2 regions of the Deinococcus detaillensis genome follow, and region 2 is predicted to be linked to the other one. Evidence: riboswitches for the same ligand, from Rfam matches in the RefSeq annotation. Region 2 holds a riboswitch; the other holds the start of a gene.
What was found. A riboswitch is a leader RNA that binds a small molecule or an ion and turns the genes downstream of it on or off. The one in region 2 is predicted to bind cobalamin.
Positions count from the first base shown of each region.

Region 1: it holds a riboswitch for cobalamin, as region 2 does, so the genes downstream of both, FNU79_RS16965 (ABC transporter substrate-binding protein) here and FNU79_RS12635 (ABC transporter substrate-binding protein) in region 2, are expected to answer to the same signal.

Region 1 covers NZ_VKDB01000032.1:11,775-19,947, forward strand. The annotation lists gene cbiB (adenosylcobinamide-phosphate synthase CbiB) at 1-351, opposite strand, end outside; gene cobO (cob(I)yrinic acid a,c-diamide adenosyltransferase) at 360-980, opposite strand; gene FNU79_RS16965 (ABC transporter substrate-binding protein) at 977-1,843, opposite strand; cobalamin riboswitch at 2,013-2,151, opposite strand; gene FNU79_RS16970 (adenosylcobinamide-GDP ribazoletransferase) at 2,546-3,292, shown strand; gene FNU79_RS16975 (histidine phosphatase family protein) at 3,289-3,858, shown strand; gene cobU (bifunctional adenosylcobinamide kinase/adenosylcobinamide-phosphate guanylyltransferase) at 3,845-4,375, shown strand; gene cobT (nicotinate-nucleotide--dimethylbenzimidazole phosphoribosyltransferase) at 4,390-5,508, shown strand; gene FNU79_RS16990 (VIT1/CCC1 transporter family protein) at 5,528-6,244, opposite strand; gene FNU79_RS16995 (Dps family protein) at 6,591-7,127, shown strand; gene FNU79_RS17000 (MIP/aquaporin family protein) at 7,374-8,087, opposite strand.
Region 2 covers NZ_VKDB01000014.1:80,106-88,278, reverse strand. The annotation lists gene FNU79_RS12655 (MATE family efflux transporter) at 1-306, opposite strand, end outside; gene pheT (phenylalanine--tRNA ligase subunit beta) at 402-2,861, opposite strand; gene FNU79_RS12645 (NUDIX hydrolase) at 2,875-3,393, opposite strand; gene pheS (phenylalanine--tRNA ligase subunit alpha) at 3,594-4,613, opposite strand; cobalamin riboswitch at 4,776-4,957, shown strand; gene FNU79_RS12635 (ABC transporter substrate-binding protein) at 5,095-5,952, shown strand; gene FNU79_RS12630 (FecCD family ABC transporter permease) at 5,991-7,007, shown strand; gene FNU79_RS12625 (ABC transporter ATP-binding protein) at 7,007-7,795, shown strand; gene FNU79_RS12620 (hypothetical protein) at 7,805-8,023, shown strand; gene FNU79_RS12615 (EamA family transporter) at 8,075-8,173, opposite strand, start outside.

The DNA.
Region 1 (8,173 bases), on a different contig from region 2:
GGTGTCGCGGCTGACCAGGTGCCACGAAAGCAAGCGCCGCGCTTCAGGCAAGTCGTCATGGGCCAGAGCGCTATGGACTGCTCTGACGGCGTCGAAGAGCGCTCGGCGGGCGAGCAAGGGCTTGAGCAGTACGCCCTGTGCCCACCACGGCAACCGCCGCGCTTGCTGCCCCGCCGCCGCGCTGATGACCGCCCCCAGCGTCCAGGTCAGCGTGCCCTCCGCCAGTTGGAGGAAAGGCGTTTGACCCCGCCACTGCTGCCGCGCCCACTTGAGGTAATTTCCCATCCAGACCACCGGATGAAAGTGGGCGGGCGGCTCACCCCAGGCGTCCAGCGCGAGAGCCAGCAGCACGGCTCGCCTCAGTATTCCACCCCGATCTGCGCTCCAATTCCGGCGCTGTAGGCGTGCTTGACCGGCTGAATCTCGCTGACGGTATCGGCCAGCTCGATCAGTTCGGGCAGAGCGCCGCGCCCGGTAATCACCACGTGCATCAGCGGACTGCGGGCTTTCAGGGTGGCTTCCACCTCCGGCCAACTGACCCAGCCGTATTTGAGCGGATAGGTGAACTCGTCGAGCACGATCAAATCGTATTCGCCCGCTTCGATGGCGGCCCTAGCCAGTTCCCAGCCGTGCGCGGCCATCTCAGCGGAGTTCTCCAAGTTGCGCGAACGCCAGGTAAAACCGTCGCCCAGTCCTTCATACGGCAAGCCCAGCGCGTCGAGGGTGCGGTGCTCGCCGAACTTGGCATTCTCGTGCTTGAGAAACTGAAACAGCCGTGTCTTGAGGCCGCGCCCGTGCGCCCGCATCATCAGGCCCAGCGCGGCGGTGGTTTTGCCCTTGCCGTTGCCGGTGTTGACGATGATCAGCCCCCGCCGACCCTTGCTGATGCCTTCCTGCTTAATGTGGCTGTCGTTGGCTTCCTGCAATTCCTGCATGGCGGCCTCGCGGCGCTGCCGGGTCGCTTCGTCGCCCGAAGTCATTTCAGCGCCTCCGGGTGAATCAGTTGGATCAACGTTCTCAGGGCGTCGGGCAGGCGCGGCCCCGGACGCGACAGCGCGTCGTTTTGCTCGGGCGTGACCTTGAAGACGCGGCCCGCTTTCACGGCGCTCAGGGTGTTCCAGCCGGGCCGGTTCTTGGCTTCATCCAGCGTCAAGCCGACCATCACCTGCGGATTACTTTTGACGATGAGTTCGGGGGCAATTTTGGGAAAGTCGCCTAAGCTGGAAGGAATAATCGTCTGGCCGCCGGCTTTGGCGATCAGCACGCCGATAAACGAATTGGGGCCGACTGAATACGGCGCAGGATCGACTTCGTAGTAAGTGCTGACCTTGGGCAATTTGACGACGCTGGCGCTGAGGGTATTGAGTTCCGAGCGCATCTTGGTGATCAGCTTGACCGCTCCGGTTTCGTGGTCGGTCAGCTTGCCCAGCACTGCGATTTTTTCAAAAACTTCGTTGTAGGTCTGGGCCGTGCCGCCGTAGACGGTCAGACCCGCCGCCGCCAGCTTCTCGGTCAGGCGCGACCCTGCCGATTCGTCGGCCAGCACCAGATCGGGCTTGAGCGCCAAGATCGCTTCGATGTTGGGCTGGTAGCCGCTGCCGACTTTGGGAAGTTTGTTGGCGGCGTCGGGGTAGGTGCTGTACTTGTCCGCGCCGACCAGCTGATCGCCCGCGCCAATGGCAAAAAGTGTCTCGGTGTGCGAGGGCAGCATCGCCACGATTCTGAGCGGCTTACTTTTCAAAGTCACGGAGCGGCCCAGATCATCGGTGACGGTCAGCGGGTAGGTGGTGGCGGCGGCGCTGGACAGCAGGGCAAACAAAACGAAAGTGGCGGGGTGACGCATGGGTAAGCTCCGGTGTGCGTGGGCGAGAGCAGCCAGAGCGGGAGCACAGCAAAAAAAAGCCCGATCTGGCTGGGGCCAGCGCGGAGCCGTGCCGGAGGTGATCTCCAGCAGCACGCACAACTTGGCCCTCTGACGGCGAGAGGTGCCCCACACGCGGCCTTACGGCGCTTGGTGTGAGGCTTCCCTGAGAGGCATTCGGGCTTACAGAACTCAGTCTGATTACCGCTGCGCGACAGCGCCGGAATTTCACCGGACTTCCCCAACCTCAGGTGCCGGCAGCTTAGCAGAACTGGGCCGCGCAGAACTGGGCCGCGCGGAACTGGGCAGCGCGGTTAGCGGACGCCGCGCAAAAACGAGGGACGCCGCCCCGAGTGCTACACTCCCGCTGGGATCAGCGCTTGACCTGACCCGCTCTGCTTGAGAGAAGTCCGGTAAATGCTCCCAGTAAACGGGCAAGCACAGTCCGGCACGGTTGTCGAGCACGGTCGCGCCACGGTTTCAGTCCGGTTACTCACTGCACAGCTTATTGATGATCTGCTGAACTTGCTTCCGCGTCAGGAGCAGGGAAACGGCTTGCGGCCTTTTACCGGCTCAGCATCCCCGACTTTCCGACTTTGACGCGCCCCCCGCCGGGCGCTTTTTTGGTTCCGGTTGCCTGAGTTGAGGTTGACGCTTGGTTTTTACAGACTTGATTCGGTACGCGTGGTGAGCAGCCTGAGCCGCCTGCTACGCCCGGCCCACCTGGCCCTGACCTTTTTGACCACCTTGCCGCTGCCGCACGTGCGTGAGGTGGGGGAAGGCGAATTTGCGCGGGCCAGCGGCTTTTACCCGCTGGCGGGCTACGCGGTGGGCGGCGGGGCGGCGCTGGTGTGGGCGGCCTGTCAGTGGCTGCACCTCCCACCGGGAGTCGGCGCGGCGCTGGCGGTGGCGGCTTGGTTGGCCCTGACCGGCATGCTGCACTTTGACGGGCTGGTGGACGCCGCCGACGCCCTGTTTGCCATGAAGTCGCCCGCCGAGCGGCTCAGAATTCTGGGCGACGTGCATGTGGGGGCCTTCGGGCTGGCGACGGGGGTGATCGCTCTGCTGATCCGCTTTTCGCTGCTTCAGGCGCTGCCGAACGCTTGGCCCCTCTTGATCGCGGCGGTGTCGGCGCGGCTGGCGGTGCTGGCTCCCATGAACCTTTACCCGGCGGCAAGGGCCGAGTCGCTGGGCGCTCGCTCGCGGGAAGGCTGGTGGCCGGTGGCATGCTTGGTGGCCTTGCCCGCGCTGTTTTTTCCGCAGGCTTGGGCAGGATTTGCGGCGGCGCTGCTCTCGGCGCTGGGGGTGGCCGCCTTTGCAGCGCGGCGGCTGGGCGGCGGCATCAACGGCGACGTGTACGGCGCGTGCATCGAGGTGGCTGAACTCAGCGCCCTGACTGTGCTGGTCACGCTGGCAGGCTGGCCGAAATGACCTTCGATTTGTACCTGATTCGCCACGCCCAGACGCCCCGCAACGCCGAAGGCCGTTATCCCGGCAGACAGGACGACGCCGCCCTGACGCCAGAAGGGGAACGGCAGGCCCGCGCTCTGCATCTGCATGGGAGCGCACAGGTCTGGAGCAGTCCAGCGCGGCGCTGCTTGCAAACAGCAACTTTGGCAGGCCTAGATAAGCCTGAGCGCTCTCCCGCTTTGCTGGAAGCCGACTTTGGTGAGATGGCCGGACACACTTGGAGTGAATTGGAAACCCGTTACGGCACTCAGCCGCGCTGCTGGATCGACGCGCTGAGCGACCCCACTTCGGAAAGTGGCCCGCCCAGCGGCGAAACCGGGCGAGCTTTTCACGCACGGGTGCAGACCTGGCTCGACGCCCTACCCGGCGAAACAACCCTGGCTTTCACCCACGCCGGATTCATTTTGGCCGCCCTGCGCCTGACACTCGGTTTCAGTGCGGCCCGCATTCACCACGCCCGCGTGACCCACCTGAGGCGGGCGGGCGGCGCGTGGTGGCTGGAAGGACTCAACCTTGACAGACTCTAAATTGACCAAGGCGGGCAAGCTCATCTACATCACGGGCGGAGCCAGAAGCGGCAAGAGCAGCTTCGCCGAGCGGCAGGCCCTGCATTTGAGCGGCCACGCCGTGACCTACCTCGCCACCGCGCAGGCGTTTGACGGCGAAATGCGGGCACGAATCGAGCGCCACCAAAGTGACCGCCCCGCCGAGTGGATCACCCTTGAGGAGCCGCTGGACGTGGTGACGGCCCTGCAAGCAGCACACACGCCCACCGTTTTGCTGGACTGCTTGAGCTTGTGGGTCAGCAACCTGATGCTGGCCGAGCTGGAAGACGGTGAGGTGCTGGCGCGGGTGGACGACTTGCTCAGACGCAACACCGCCACCCTGATCGTGGTCAGCAACGAAGTAGGGCTGGGCATCGTCCCAGACAACGCGCTGGCCCGCCGCTACCGCGATCTGCTGGGCTGGGCCAATCAGCGCTTCGCCGCCGCCGCCGATGAAGCGCACCTGTTGGTCAGCGGCTTGCCCCTGCGCCTGAAATGAAGCGAGGAAACACCATGAACTTGTCTGATCACCTTGCCGATTTGCTCAGCAGCGTTACTCCCGCCGACCAACTGGCCATGCAGGCCGCCCGTGAGCGGCAGGCTCAGCTCACCAAGCCGCCCGGCGCACTGGGCCAGCTCGAAGAAATTTCAGTGCGGCTGGCGGGCGTTTTTGGAACCCCCAAACCGCACCCGCGCGGCGTGGCAGTGATGGTGGCGGCGGGCGATCACGGCGTGGCCGCCGAGGGCGTCAGCGCCTTTCCGCAGGCGGTGACGCCAGCCATGGTGGGCAACTTTCTCCTTTCCACCCCGGCGGGCGCGGGCGGAGCCGCCGTCAACACCATCGCCCGCAGCCTCGGCGCACAGGTTTACGTGCTGGACGCGGGCGTAGCCGCCGAATTGCCGGATCATCCCCAGCTCATTCGCGCCGCCGTCCGGCGCGGCACCCGCAACCTGAGGCTTGAGAGCGCCATGACGCGGGAAGAAACCCTGAGCCTGATCGCGGCGGGCGCGGCAGTGGCTCGGCAGGCCATCGGCGCGGGCGCGGATGTGCTGATTCCCGGCGAAATGGGCATCGCCAACACCACGCCCGCCAGTGCCCTGAGCGCCAAGCTGCTGGGCCTCGATCCTGCCGCCGTCACCGGGCGCGGCACCGGGGTCGACGACCTGACTTTGGCCCACAAAGTTGAGGTGATTCGGGACGCGCTGGCCCGCCAGGGCAGCCAACTCAGCGACCCGCTGGGCGTGCTGGCCGATCTCGGCGGCTACGAAATCGCGGCCATGCTCGGCATGATGCTTCAGGCGACGGCCCTAAAGCGGGCCATCATCGTAGACGGCTTCGTGGAAGGTTCAGCGGCGCTCATTGGAGTAGCGCTCGCTCCAGCGCTGCGCGATTATTTATTTGCCGCCGGACTGTGCGCCGAAATCGGCCACCGCGCTCAGCTCGACCACCTGAAGCTGACGCCGATGTTTGACTTGGGGCTGCGGCTGGGGGAGGGCACCGGGGGGGTGCTGGCCGCGCCGTTCCTGCTGGCCGCCGCCGCGACGTTGCGCGAAATGCTGACGTTTGAGGAAGCGGGTGTGCCGGGCGGCTCGGAACCCTCCTTGGCACTTGAGCACGGCCTTCAGGGCTGACGGAGCACAGCCGCAGACCCTACACTCCGCCCGAACCGGACACCAGCCTCGCGATCAGGAAGGCCGCGCCGGAGGCCACCGCACCCACGAACATGGTCTGGACAGCACTCTTGAGCACCGATGACCCCGTGAAACGGCCCTTGAGTGCCCCAAAGGCAAACAGAGCGATCAGGGTCAAGACCACCGACAGCAGCAGCGCCCGGCTGAGCGTCAGATTGAGTGCGTACGGCGTCAGCGGAATGATGCCGCCCGCGATGTAGGCCAGCCCAATCGTCAGGGCTGATCTCAGCGCCCGTTTCGGATCCGGTTCCTCTAAACCCAGTTCTTCTTTCATCATGAAACCAATCCAAGTCGTGCGGTTGCTGGTGATGGCCTGTGTGGCGGCTTCCAGTGGGTCGCCGGTCAGCCCATACTTCTGAAAGACGGCCCGCACCTCGCCAATCTCGGCGTCACGTTTCTCGTCAATTTCCTTTTCCTCGCGGGCACGTTCCGAGATGTAGGACTCATGTTCGCTGCGGGCTGCCAAGTACCCGCCCAGCCCCATGGCAATGCTTCCAGCGGCCATCTCGGCGATCCCGGCGATCAGCACCACGTGTCCGCTGGCAACTGCGCCCGACAGTCCGGCGGCCAGCGCGAAGGGGACGGTCAGGCCGTCGCTCATGCCGATCACGATGTCGCGCACCATCTCCGAGCCCGTGAAATGGGTTTCTCTGTGGCTGTTGACCGCTCTGTACATGGGGCCTCCTGTGACAGGGCAGTGTACTGCTACGAAAAGCGATTCTTTCTTTTGCGAGATGAATAGGTTTTGGGATCAGTTGCAAAAGTTATGTTGGATTAAAGAGAGACACGGCGATATTCAAATCAGCCGGGGCATTTAGCAAAGTAGATACTCCATTTGGTCGTGACCTGCTTCTCACCGCAAATTTACTGTTCCTTGTTTTCTGCCGGATTCATACCTCCGCTTAACGCTGCCGGCCTTTAATGCTTGAGGGACAAACGCCTCTGGAACCCTTCCAGACCAGCATTCCTTTGACCTTTTCTCTTCGCTGCCGAGTGGCCGCCTATTTATAAAGGAGCTTTTGATGACTCAGACCAACACGTTTCCGAAACCTTATCCCGCACCTGCCGCCCTGAAAACCCCCACCGATCTGACCCCTGATCAGGTCAGGGCCGTCGTCGGGGCCGTCAACCCCCTGATCGCCGACGCTTTCGCGGTGTACCTCAAGACCAAGAACTTCCACTGGCACCTGTCGGGCAGCCACTTCCGCGATTATCACCTGATGCTCGACGAGCAGGCCGATCAATTGCTGGGCAGTACCGATCCGCTGGCCGAGCGGGTTCGCAAGTTGGGCGGCACCACGCTGCGCTCCATCTCGCATATCTCCAGCCTCCAGACCGTGCAGGACAACAACGCCGACTTCGTGACCCCGCTGGACATGCTCCGTGAGCTGATGGCCGACAACCAGAGCATCGCCGCCAATATGCGAAAAGCGCATGAAGTGTGCGACGACGCCCGCGATTACGCCACCTCCAGCTTGCTGGAAGTGCTGATCGATGAGACCGAGCGCCGCGTCTGGTTTTTGTTTGAAGCGGCGCAGGGCGGCGAACAAACCCGCTAGAGCCTGAGAGCGGAGACGATACTCTCCGCTGCCTCGGCAAAGACCGGCCGGCTCTCCTGCACAGCAAAGAAACCTAGCTTTCCACTTAGAAGAAACTGCCGGGGCCTTAAGCTTCCCGGCAGTTTCTATTGCGGGAATTGGCGTAAGATCGGCAGACCCTCATTTAGAGCGTTTTTGATCTGCCACAAATACGCTCGAACTTTCTTCACAGACGGCTCTTACGCAGGCAAATTGACGCGTCAGAATCTAACTGGACGACTCCTCTCCCGCTTCTGCTTGCCCGTTGGCCGTCTCGGCCTCCTGCTGGTTGAGTGGGCCGCGCAGCAGATAGGTCAGCCCTGTGGCCAGCGTGCCGCCTGCAAACGGTCCCAGCAGATGCGGCCAAGATGCCAGCACCGTGCCGCTGAACAGCGCGGCGGCCAGCGTGCGGGTGGGATTGACGCCGATGGTTGAGACGCTGCCCGCCGTGAACAAGCACAGCCCCAGCGTTCCGGCGATCACCAAACCCGCCTGAGAGCCGACTTCCGCCTTGCGCTTGGCGGTGGCCAAAATCACCAGCAGCAGCAGCGCGGTGCAGACCGTCTCCAGCCCAAACGCCCCCCAAGGCCTGACCAACTCGTGCGCTTTGGGGAGCGGCACACAGGCTGAGACCAGCCACACCCCGCCGCAGGCCCCCAGGAACTGCGCGGCCAGGTATCCCGGCACCCGCGCCCACGGAAAGCTGCCCCGCAGCGCGAAAGCCAGCGTCACAGCGGGGTTGAAGTGCGCTCCGGACAGGTCGCTCAGGCCGTAGATCAGCGCCAGGATCACCAGACCCGGCACCAGCGCGTCGGCGGCCAGTGTGGGCAGCACGCCGAGCTGGGCCAGCACCGCCGCGCTTAAACTGAAAACCACGAAGACGGCGAGGCCCAGCGCTTCGGCCAGCCAGCGCCGCGCTGTGGCTAGGTGGGTTTCTGACATGCAGGGATGCTGTCATGTTGTTGGCAATAACACTGAATGCTATACGCAGATTAGAGGGGAGCAGTCTAAGTACAGCAAGATTACCG
Region 2 (8,173 bases):
GAACAGCCGCGAAGCTCCGGATTTGTCGCCTGCGCCGTGCGCCCGCGCCACCAGAATGCTGGTGCCTGCGCCGATGGCATTGAGGGTAAAAAATAAGATCAGGGTGACGCTGTTGGCAAAGCCCACGCCCGCCACCGCCAGCGTGCCGAGCAGCGCCACGATAATCTGATCCACAAAGCCCAGCGCCAACTGCGCCACAAATTCTAAGCTGACGGGCAGGGCAATCTTGACGAGGTCGCGGGTGGGGGTGGGCGGCGCTGGTTCGGCGGGCTGGGCAGCGGACAGGGAAGGGGAAAGCAAACTCACCCGCACAGTGTAGGCGGGTGAGGTGGGCAGCAGGTCAGGGTGGGGAGTAGGGGAAATGGCTCAGCAGAGGGAGTGATGGAGCAAAGCAGTTGCCCTCACTTTTCCCGAATGGCCCAGCCTGCCGCCCGCACTGCGCCGATCAGCCGTTCCATGATCGGGTCGACCTCGCTGTCGCTAAGGGTTTTCTCGCCACGGAAGGTGAGGTGCACGGCCACGCTGCGCTGCCCCTCCGGAATCTGCTCGCCTACGTAAACGTCGAACGGTTCCAGGCTTTCCAGCTGCGGCCCGGCTTCCTTCCTGAGCAGCGCGGCCACCTCGCCGTAGCTGACTGTTTGCAGCGCGATGACGGCCAAATCACGCCAGGCAGCTGGAGCGCGGCTGGGGTCGCTGAAGGCCCACTCGGCGGCGGGCAGCGGCAAGCTGACTTCCAGCAGGTAGGTGTCACCCTTGAGACCGTACCCCTGGGCAATTTCGGGGTGGAGTGCGCCCAGCCAGCCGACCGGCTGATTGTTCCAGACGATTTCGCCCGCGATGCCGGGATGCAAGGCCGCTGGTACGTCCGCGCCGCGCAGTTGACGAATCTCCAAGCTCGCTCCCTGCCCCGCCGCCAGCGATTCCAGCAGGCCCTTGAAGGCGGCGAAACTTCCGGCCACGCCCGCCTGATGGGTGTTCGGGGCCAGAGGCCCGCGCAGCAGCAATCCCAGTTTCTCGATTTCGCCCGACGCGGGGAAGATGCGCCCGATTTCGAACAGCAGCACCCGCTCGCCTTTGGGGCGGTTCTGGGCGGCTTTCAGCAAACTGGGATACAAAGCAGTGCGCAGGCCGGTGCGCTCGGCAGTCAGCGGATTTTGCAGCCGGACACTGGGGGCCTCGCTGCGGGCCTGCTCGGCTTCCGGGTCGCTGGTGAAGGTGTAGGTCACCACTTCCTGAGCGCCGAGTCCGGCCAGTGCGCCCTTGAGGCTGCGCCGCGCCGCGCTGACGGCTCCCGCGCCGTGGTTGTCGGGGTGGGGGCTGAAAGTGGGCAGGGTCTCGGGCAACTCGGCGTAGCCGTGCAGGCGGGCGACTTCCTCGGCTAGGTCCTGCCACACCACCATATCGACCCGCCAGCTCGGGGGCGTGACAGTTAAGGTGTCGCCGTCCCGTTTCACCTGTGCGCCCAGACGCATCAGGATGTCCACCATTTCGCCGGTGTCAACGTGCATCCCCAGCAGGCCGCGCACCTGTTCGCCGGTCACCTGAATGTCAGCGGGGAGGTCGGGCGTGCCCACCGTCGTCAGGCCCGCTTCTGCTGTGCCGCCGCCGTACTGGGTGAGTAGCTCGGCCACCCGGTTGGCCCCGCGAGGCGAGAGCATCGGGTCAACGCCGCGTTCGTAGCGGTACACCGCGTCGGTTTTGAGGCCCAGCCGGGTGGCGGTGCGCCGCAGCAGCACCGGGTCGAAGTGCGCCGACTCGATCACGACTTCCGAGGTATCCGCCCGCACGTGTCCGTGGTCGCCGCCCATGATGCCCGCGATGCCGAGCACGCCGCCGTCGGTCTGCGGAGTCTGGGCAGTCTGGAAGGCGTCGGCCACGCTCATCACGCCGCGCTCGCGTCCGTCCAGAATTAGCAAGTCTTCGGGGCCAACCTGATGCGTGCCGCCCATCAGATCTTTGACATGCTCGCCCTGCCGCAGACCGAACGACACCAGAATTTTGTCGTTGGTCACGTCGCGGCGGTCATACAAAGCCGTCGGCTGACCGAGTTCCAGCATCACGTAATTGCTGCTGTCCACGATCAGGTCAATCGAGCGCATTCCGGCCAGGGTCAGGCGGCGCTGCATTTCCACCGGCGCGGGGCCGTTCCTGACGCCGCTGACGGTGCGGGCCGAGAAGTGATCGGAGCCGAAGCGCAGCTTTTTGGATGGGTCGCGCTCCAGCGTGACGGCGCGGGGCGGCAGAGTCACTTCAATCTGGCCCTTGCCGTTGGCGGCCAAGCCCATTGACGGCTCCTTCAGCTCCAGCTTGAGGAAGGCCGCCAGATCGCGGGCCACGCCTAGCACGCTCAGGGCGTCGGAACGGTTGGGGGTGATCTCTATGTCCAGCACGCTGTCGGCGGGCCAGACATCGGCCAGCGGCGTGCCGACTGGGGCCGTGCCTGCCGGAAACAGCAGCAAGCCCGCGCTGCTCTCACCGATGCCGAGTTCCTTGGCGCTGGCGGCCATGCCCCACGACTCCACGCCTTGCAGGGTGCGAACGCCGTATTCCATATCGCCCAGTTTGGTGCCGGGAATGACCAGCGCCAGCATCGTTCCAGCACGCAGGCCCACGGCGTTTGGCGCTCCACTGGCAATCGTTTTCTGGCCGTGTGGGCCGGTGTCGAGCGTGAGCTTGGTCAGTTGCGTGCCGGGCATGGCGGCAGCCTCGGTGACGGTGACCAGCAGCACCCCGGCTGGCGGTGCGGGGGCGGGGTCAATGCCTTCCAGCGGCAGGCCGAGCTGGGCGAAGATGGGTTCAAGTGTATTGATAGGGGGGAGTTGGGGAATCAGTTCTTGGAGCCAGGAATAGGGGAGTTTCATGGATTGTCCTTTTTTAGTGGGCGTCTAGATACTTCATCAGGGCATTGATATGAAGTGGATAGAAGTCTGCTGGGCTGTTCTGGAGCTGCGCTTTGCACTCCTCAGTAGATACCCAGCGAATGTCTTGCGCCTCAGATGAACTTCTGAGCATTTCTCCTTCGGCTTGACAGAGAAACGTCTGCAAGATGATGGAGTAACCACCCGAAAGATTTTGCGTCGTGCAAAAAGATGTGAAGCTCATCACCTTGTAGCCGTTGACTGTGCGAACGGTCTGCTCGTTTTCGCCTTGAATGTTGAGGAGAGACAGCCCCGTTTCTTCCCGGACTTCACGCCTGAGCGCGTCAAAAATGTTTTCGTACTCTCGCACTTTTCCAGCAGGCACTTCTAGCATGCCGTTCTCAATGCCGCCGCTCTTTTTTTGGCGTTCCTGAATCAGAATCTGAGATTGACCATCAATTTCACGGTGGATAATTGCACCAACGCAGGGGATGGCAAAGGTTTCAGTCGACACGCGCAGCGAACTAGTATTCATCTATTCCTGACTCTAGATGCGTTTTGGAGTTCAGTCATCTAAATTTGCCCACACTTCCAATCCTGCTGCTTCAAAGTCAGAGTTAAGATCATCCATCGTTCCCGCGACTTCAGCGGCGTAAGCAGTCATCTCGGCACGAATCTGTTCCATCTTCCGCTGCCATGCGGCTTCTTGCCGTGCCAATTCCGCTGTATCCTCACTCACCCCAACGTTCCCCGAAACTGCCCGATCACCTTCGGGTCGTTGGCGTAGAAGTAGCGGATGTCAGGAATGCCGTACTTGAGCATGGCGATCCGCTCCGGCCCCAGCCCGAAGGCAAAGCCAGTCTTGCCCTCGTAGATGCGCTCCTTGCCCGCCGCCTCGCGCAGATCGTTCACGGCCTTAAACACGTTCGGATGCACCATGCCGCAGCCGCCCAGCTCCAGCCACTTGCTCTCGCCACGTGGGTTTTCCCACCACACCGCGAAGTCGGCTCCCGGCTCGGTGAAGGGGTAGTAGCTCGGTTGAAAGCGGACTTTGGCCCGCGCCCCGAACAGTCCCCGAGCCATCTCGGCCACCGTGCCCTTGAGGTCGCTCATCTTGATGCCGTCGCCCACCACTAGGCCTTCGAGTTGGTGAAACATGGCCTCGTGGGTGGCGTCGGTGGCCTCGTAACGGTAGACCTTACCGCGTGCCACGATCTTGAGGGGCGGCGTGTGATCCACCATGTAGCGAATCTGCATCGGGGAGGTGTGGGTCCTGAGTAGTCTGCCGTCTTCTAGCCAGAAGGTGTCCTGGAGGTCGCGGGCCGGGTGATACCAGGGCACGTTGAGCGCCTCGAAGTTGTGGTGCTCGTCTTCCACTTCCGGCCCTTCCACCGTGTCGTAGCCCAGCCGGGTGAAAATCTCAATCAAATCGTCGTACACGCGGGTGATCGGATGCAGGCCGCCAGCGGGCAGATTCAAGCCCGGCAGGGTCACGTCAATCGCTTCCGAAGCCAAGCGGGCGTCCAGCGCGGCGCGTTTCAGCACCGTCTCGCGCTCGGTCAGGGCGCTGTCTAAGGCGGCCCGCACTGCGTTGATCTCGGCCCCGCGTGCCTTGCGCTCGTCGGGCGGCAGCTTGCCGAGGCTGCCGAGTTCCTTGGTGACGAGGCCGGACTTGCCCACGTATTTGGTCTTGACCTGTTGCAGCGCCTCGACGTCAGCGGCGGCGGCAATTTCTTGCAGTGCTTGTTCTTGCATACTTCTCCTCGTTCGGTCTGGGTGCGGCACAAAAAAAGCCCCGCCTGCAATGACATACAAGCGGGACAACGGGCGCTGGACTTTAAGCAGTCAGCGCGGCCCCGCGTTGCATAAACGGCGAAAGTGTACCGGCGCGGGGCGACATCTGCTTAGCCTAGCCGCTGAGTTGGTACGGGTCAAGGTGTAGGGCGAGCGGCGGTGTAGACTGAGGGCAGTGAGCGCAGGGGAAGCCCGGTGACGGCCTGTTTGGCCCATTCCGGCACTGTCGCGCAGCGGTAAGGAAGCCGAACACGCGTGAGCACGGCCTTCCGAGTCCGAATGCCTGCCTCGCCGCAGCGGCCCGCGCAGGGCTGACTGATGCAGCTAACCCCTCGCGGAAAGGGAAACGCTCGGCCTGTAGCAAACATACGGCTGGACGCTTATTTCCGCCCCCGATATCACTTCGGTGGGGCGGCTTTTCGGTTGGGGAGGAGGACTCCTCATGAACAAAGTGTTCTTTCTCAGTTCCGCGCTGCTTGGCGCTGCCCACGCCACTTCTTACCCGCTGACCCTCACCGACGATCTGGGCCGCAAAGTCACGCTGAAGGCTGAGCCGATGCGGATCGTCAGCTTTTTGCCCAGCGATTCTGAAACGCTGTGCGCCATCGGCGGCTGCGGCAAATTGGTGGGCGTCGACGAATACAGCGACTTTCCCGCCCAAGTCACCAAGTTGCCCAAAGTCGGCAATTTGTACCAGCCCAACATCGAAGCGGTGGTGGCCCTCCGGCCCGACATCGTGATCGTCAGCAAATACGGCGACCTGATTCAGCCGCTGACCAATGCCGGAATCACTGTAGTGGCGGTCAATCCTGAAACCTATGAAGAAGTGTTTTCCAAAACAATAATCCTGGGCAAAATAATCAACCGGGAAGCGCAGGCCAAAGCGCTGGTCATTCAGATGCGCCGCGACATCGCCAAAGTTGAAATCTTAACCAAGAACGCCGTTAAAAAGCCGACCGCTTATTACGAAATTGACCCCACGCCCTACACGGTTGGCCCCAACTCCTTTATCGGCGTGCTGCTGACCAAAGCGGGGGCCATCAATATCATTCCGGCCAGCTTGGGCGACTTTCCCAAGATCAGCCCTGAATTGGTGGTCAAGTCGGCCCCGCAGTTTATTTTTGGAATGAACCTCGCTGCCGCTAAAGCCCGCCCCGGCTGGAACACCATTCCCGCCGTCAAGCTGGGCCGTGTGGTGGAAGACAAAGCGCTCGATCAGCTCCTTTCCCGTCCGGGGCCACGTTTGCCGCAGGCGCTGGCAGGGCTGGCCAAAGTGGTGCATCCTGAACTGTTCAAGTAAGGTCGGGACGGGTGCAGAGCCGCAGGAGAGGGAGTGAAGTGAGCGCAGCGATTACAGTTTCTCGTCGTCTGGCGCTCATCTCTCTCCCCACCCTGCTGCTGCTCGCCGCCGCCCTCGTGACTGCCCTGCTGGCTGTCGGCCTCGGCAGCGTCCCTATCTCGCCCGCCGAAACCCTGCAGGCCATCAGGCATGGGCTGAGCGGAGCCGAACTGAGTGGCAACGACGTGATCGTTTGGCAACTGAGATTGCCGCGTGTGGCGCTGGGCTTTTTGGTGGGCGCGGCATTGGCTGTGAGCGGCGGGGCCTTTCAAGCCGTTTTCCGCAACCCGTTGGCCGACCCCTACCTGATGGGCGTGGCAAGTGGCGCGGGGCTGGGCGCGACGCTGGTGATCGCGCTGGGGCTGACGACCTTGTGGCTGCCGCTGTTTGCCCTCTCGGGGGCGCTGCTGAGCGTCTTTATCGCGCTGGCGATTGCCCGCGAAGGTGGCCGCTTGCCGCCCGCCCGCTTAATTCTGGCTGGCGTGGTGGTGGGCAGCATCCTCACGGCCTTCACCACTTACTTGCTGCTGCAAAGCGAAGACCGCATCCGTCAGGTCTTTGCCTTCACGCTGGGCAATCTGGCCTTCGCGGGCTGGCCGCAGGTGGGCCGCCTGCTGCCCTACGTGCTGATCGGTGGCGGGGTGCTGCTGCTGCTGTCCAAAGCCCTCAACACCTTGCAACTCGGAGACCTGACGGCCCGCAGTTTGGGCTTGCCGGTCGAGCGCCTGCGTCTGCTGGTCATCATCGCCGCGAGCCTCTGCACGGCGGGAGCGGTCAGTTACGCGGGCATTATCGGCTTCGTGGGATTGGTCACGCCCCATCTGGTGCGGCGGCTGTGGGGCGCGGACTACCGGGTGCTGCTGCCTGTTTCGGCAGTGGCGGGCGGCACCCTGCTGGTCTTGTCGGACTTGCTGGCCCGCACCCTGACCCGCCCCGCCGAGTTGCCGGTGGGTGTGGTCACGACTTTGCTGGGCGGCCCGTTTTTCCTTTATCTGCTTAGGCGGCAAAAAACATAATGCTGGAAGCACTCAACCTCTCGGTCAAGGCAGGCGATCTGCTGGCGGTGAAGCAAGTCAGCGCCGCTTTTGAACGCGGGCTCTTCTCGGCCATCATCGGGCCAAACGGAGCGGGCAAGTCCACGCTGATGCGGGCGCTGGCGGGCCTGACGCCGGTGCAGAGCGGCGAAGTCCAGTATCAGGGCCGCGCTTTGCCGGACTACTCGCGCCGTGAACGTGCCCGCTCGCTGGCGTATTTGGCCCAAACGGAAGCGCTGCCCACCGAAACCAAAGTGCGCGACGTGGTGGCGCTGGGGCGCGGAGCGGGCGAGTGGTTGTGGGGACTGTTTCCGCACCATCCGCTGTCTTTGGGCAGTCTCAGCTTGGATGATGAACAGGCCATCGACCGCGCCATGCAGCGCACCGACACCGCCCACTTTGCCGATAGAGCGGTGGCCGAATTGTCGGGCGGCGAGCAGCAGCGCGTGTCATTGGCCCGCGCTCTGGCTGCCAATCCACAGTTCTTGCTGCTGGACGAACCGACCAACCACCTCGATCTGGCCTACGCGCTGAACTTGATCGAAACGCTGCGGCAAGAAGCGGGGAGCGGCCTGGGCGTGGTGGCGGTGCTGCACGACCTCAACTTGGCCGCCCGCGCCGATCACCTGCTGCTGCTGCATCAAGGGCGAGTGGTGGCGCAGGGCAGCGCCGAAAGCGTGCTGACGCCCCAGCATTTGGCAGCGGTCTACGGCGTGCAGGTAGACGTGATTCGGCACGGAGGGCGCTTGGTGGTGGTGCCGGAGGGCTAAGCTGGAGAGATGCATTTTCTGTGTGTTTCGGGTTGGCACTGGGTGGCGATAGTCATCACGGCGGTGGTGCTGTCACTGAGTTCGGGGACGGCGGACTTTTTGAGGAAGTTGCCGATTGCTCTGGTCAGTGTGGCGGCGACGTTCGTGTTGCTCACGGCGCTGGGCCGGTGGTTGCTGCGTTTCGTCCCGGAAGGCCGGTTCAAGCGCTTCTTCGTGGAGTGGCTTTAAAACTCTTCTCGCCGCGCTGCTCTCCTGCGGTTCGAGCGCGTCTAGTATGACTCAGGCCTCCACGCCCTGCACCTTCCAGCGCTCCACGATCCGGCCCCCAAAGACATGCACCAACAAGCCCACGAACACCAACACGGCCCCCAGTACCTT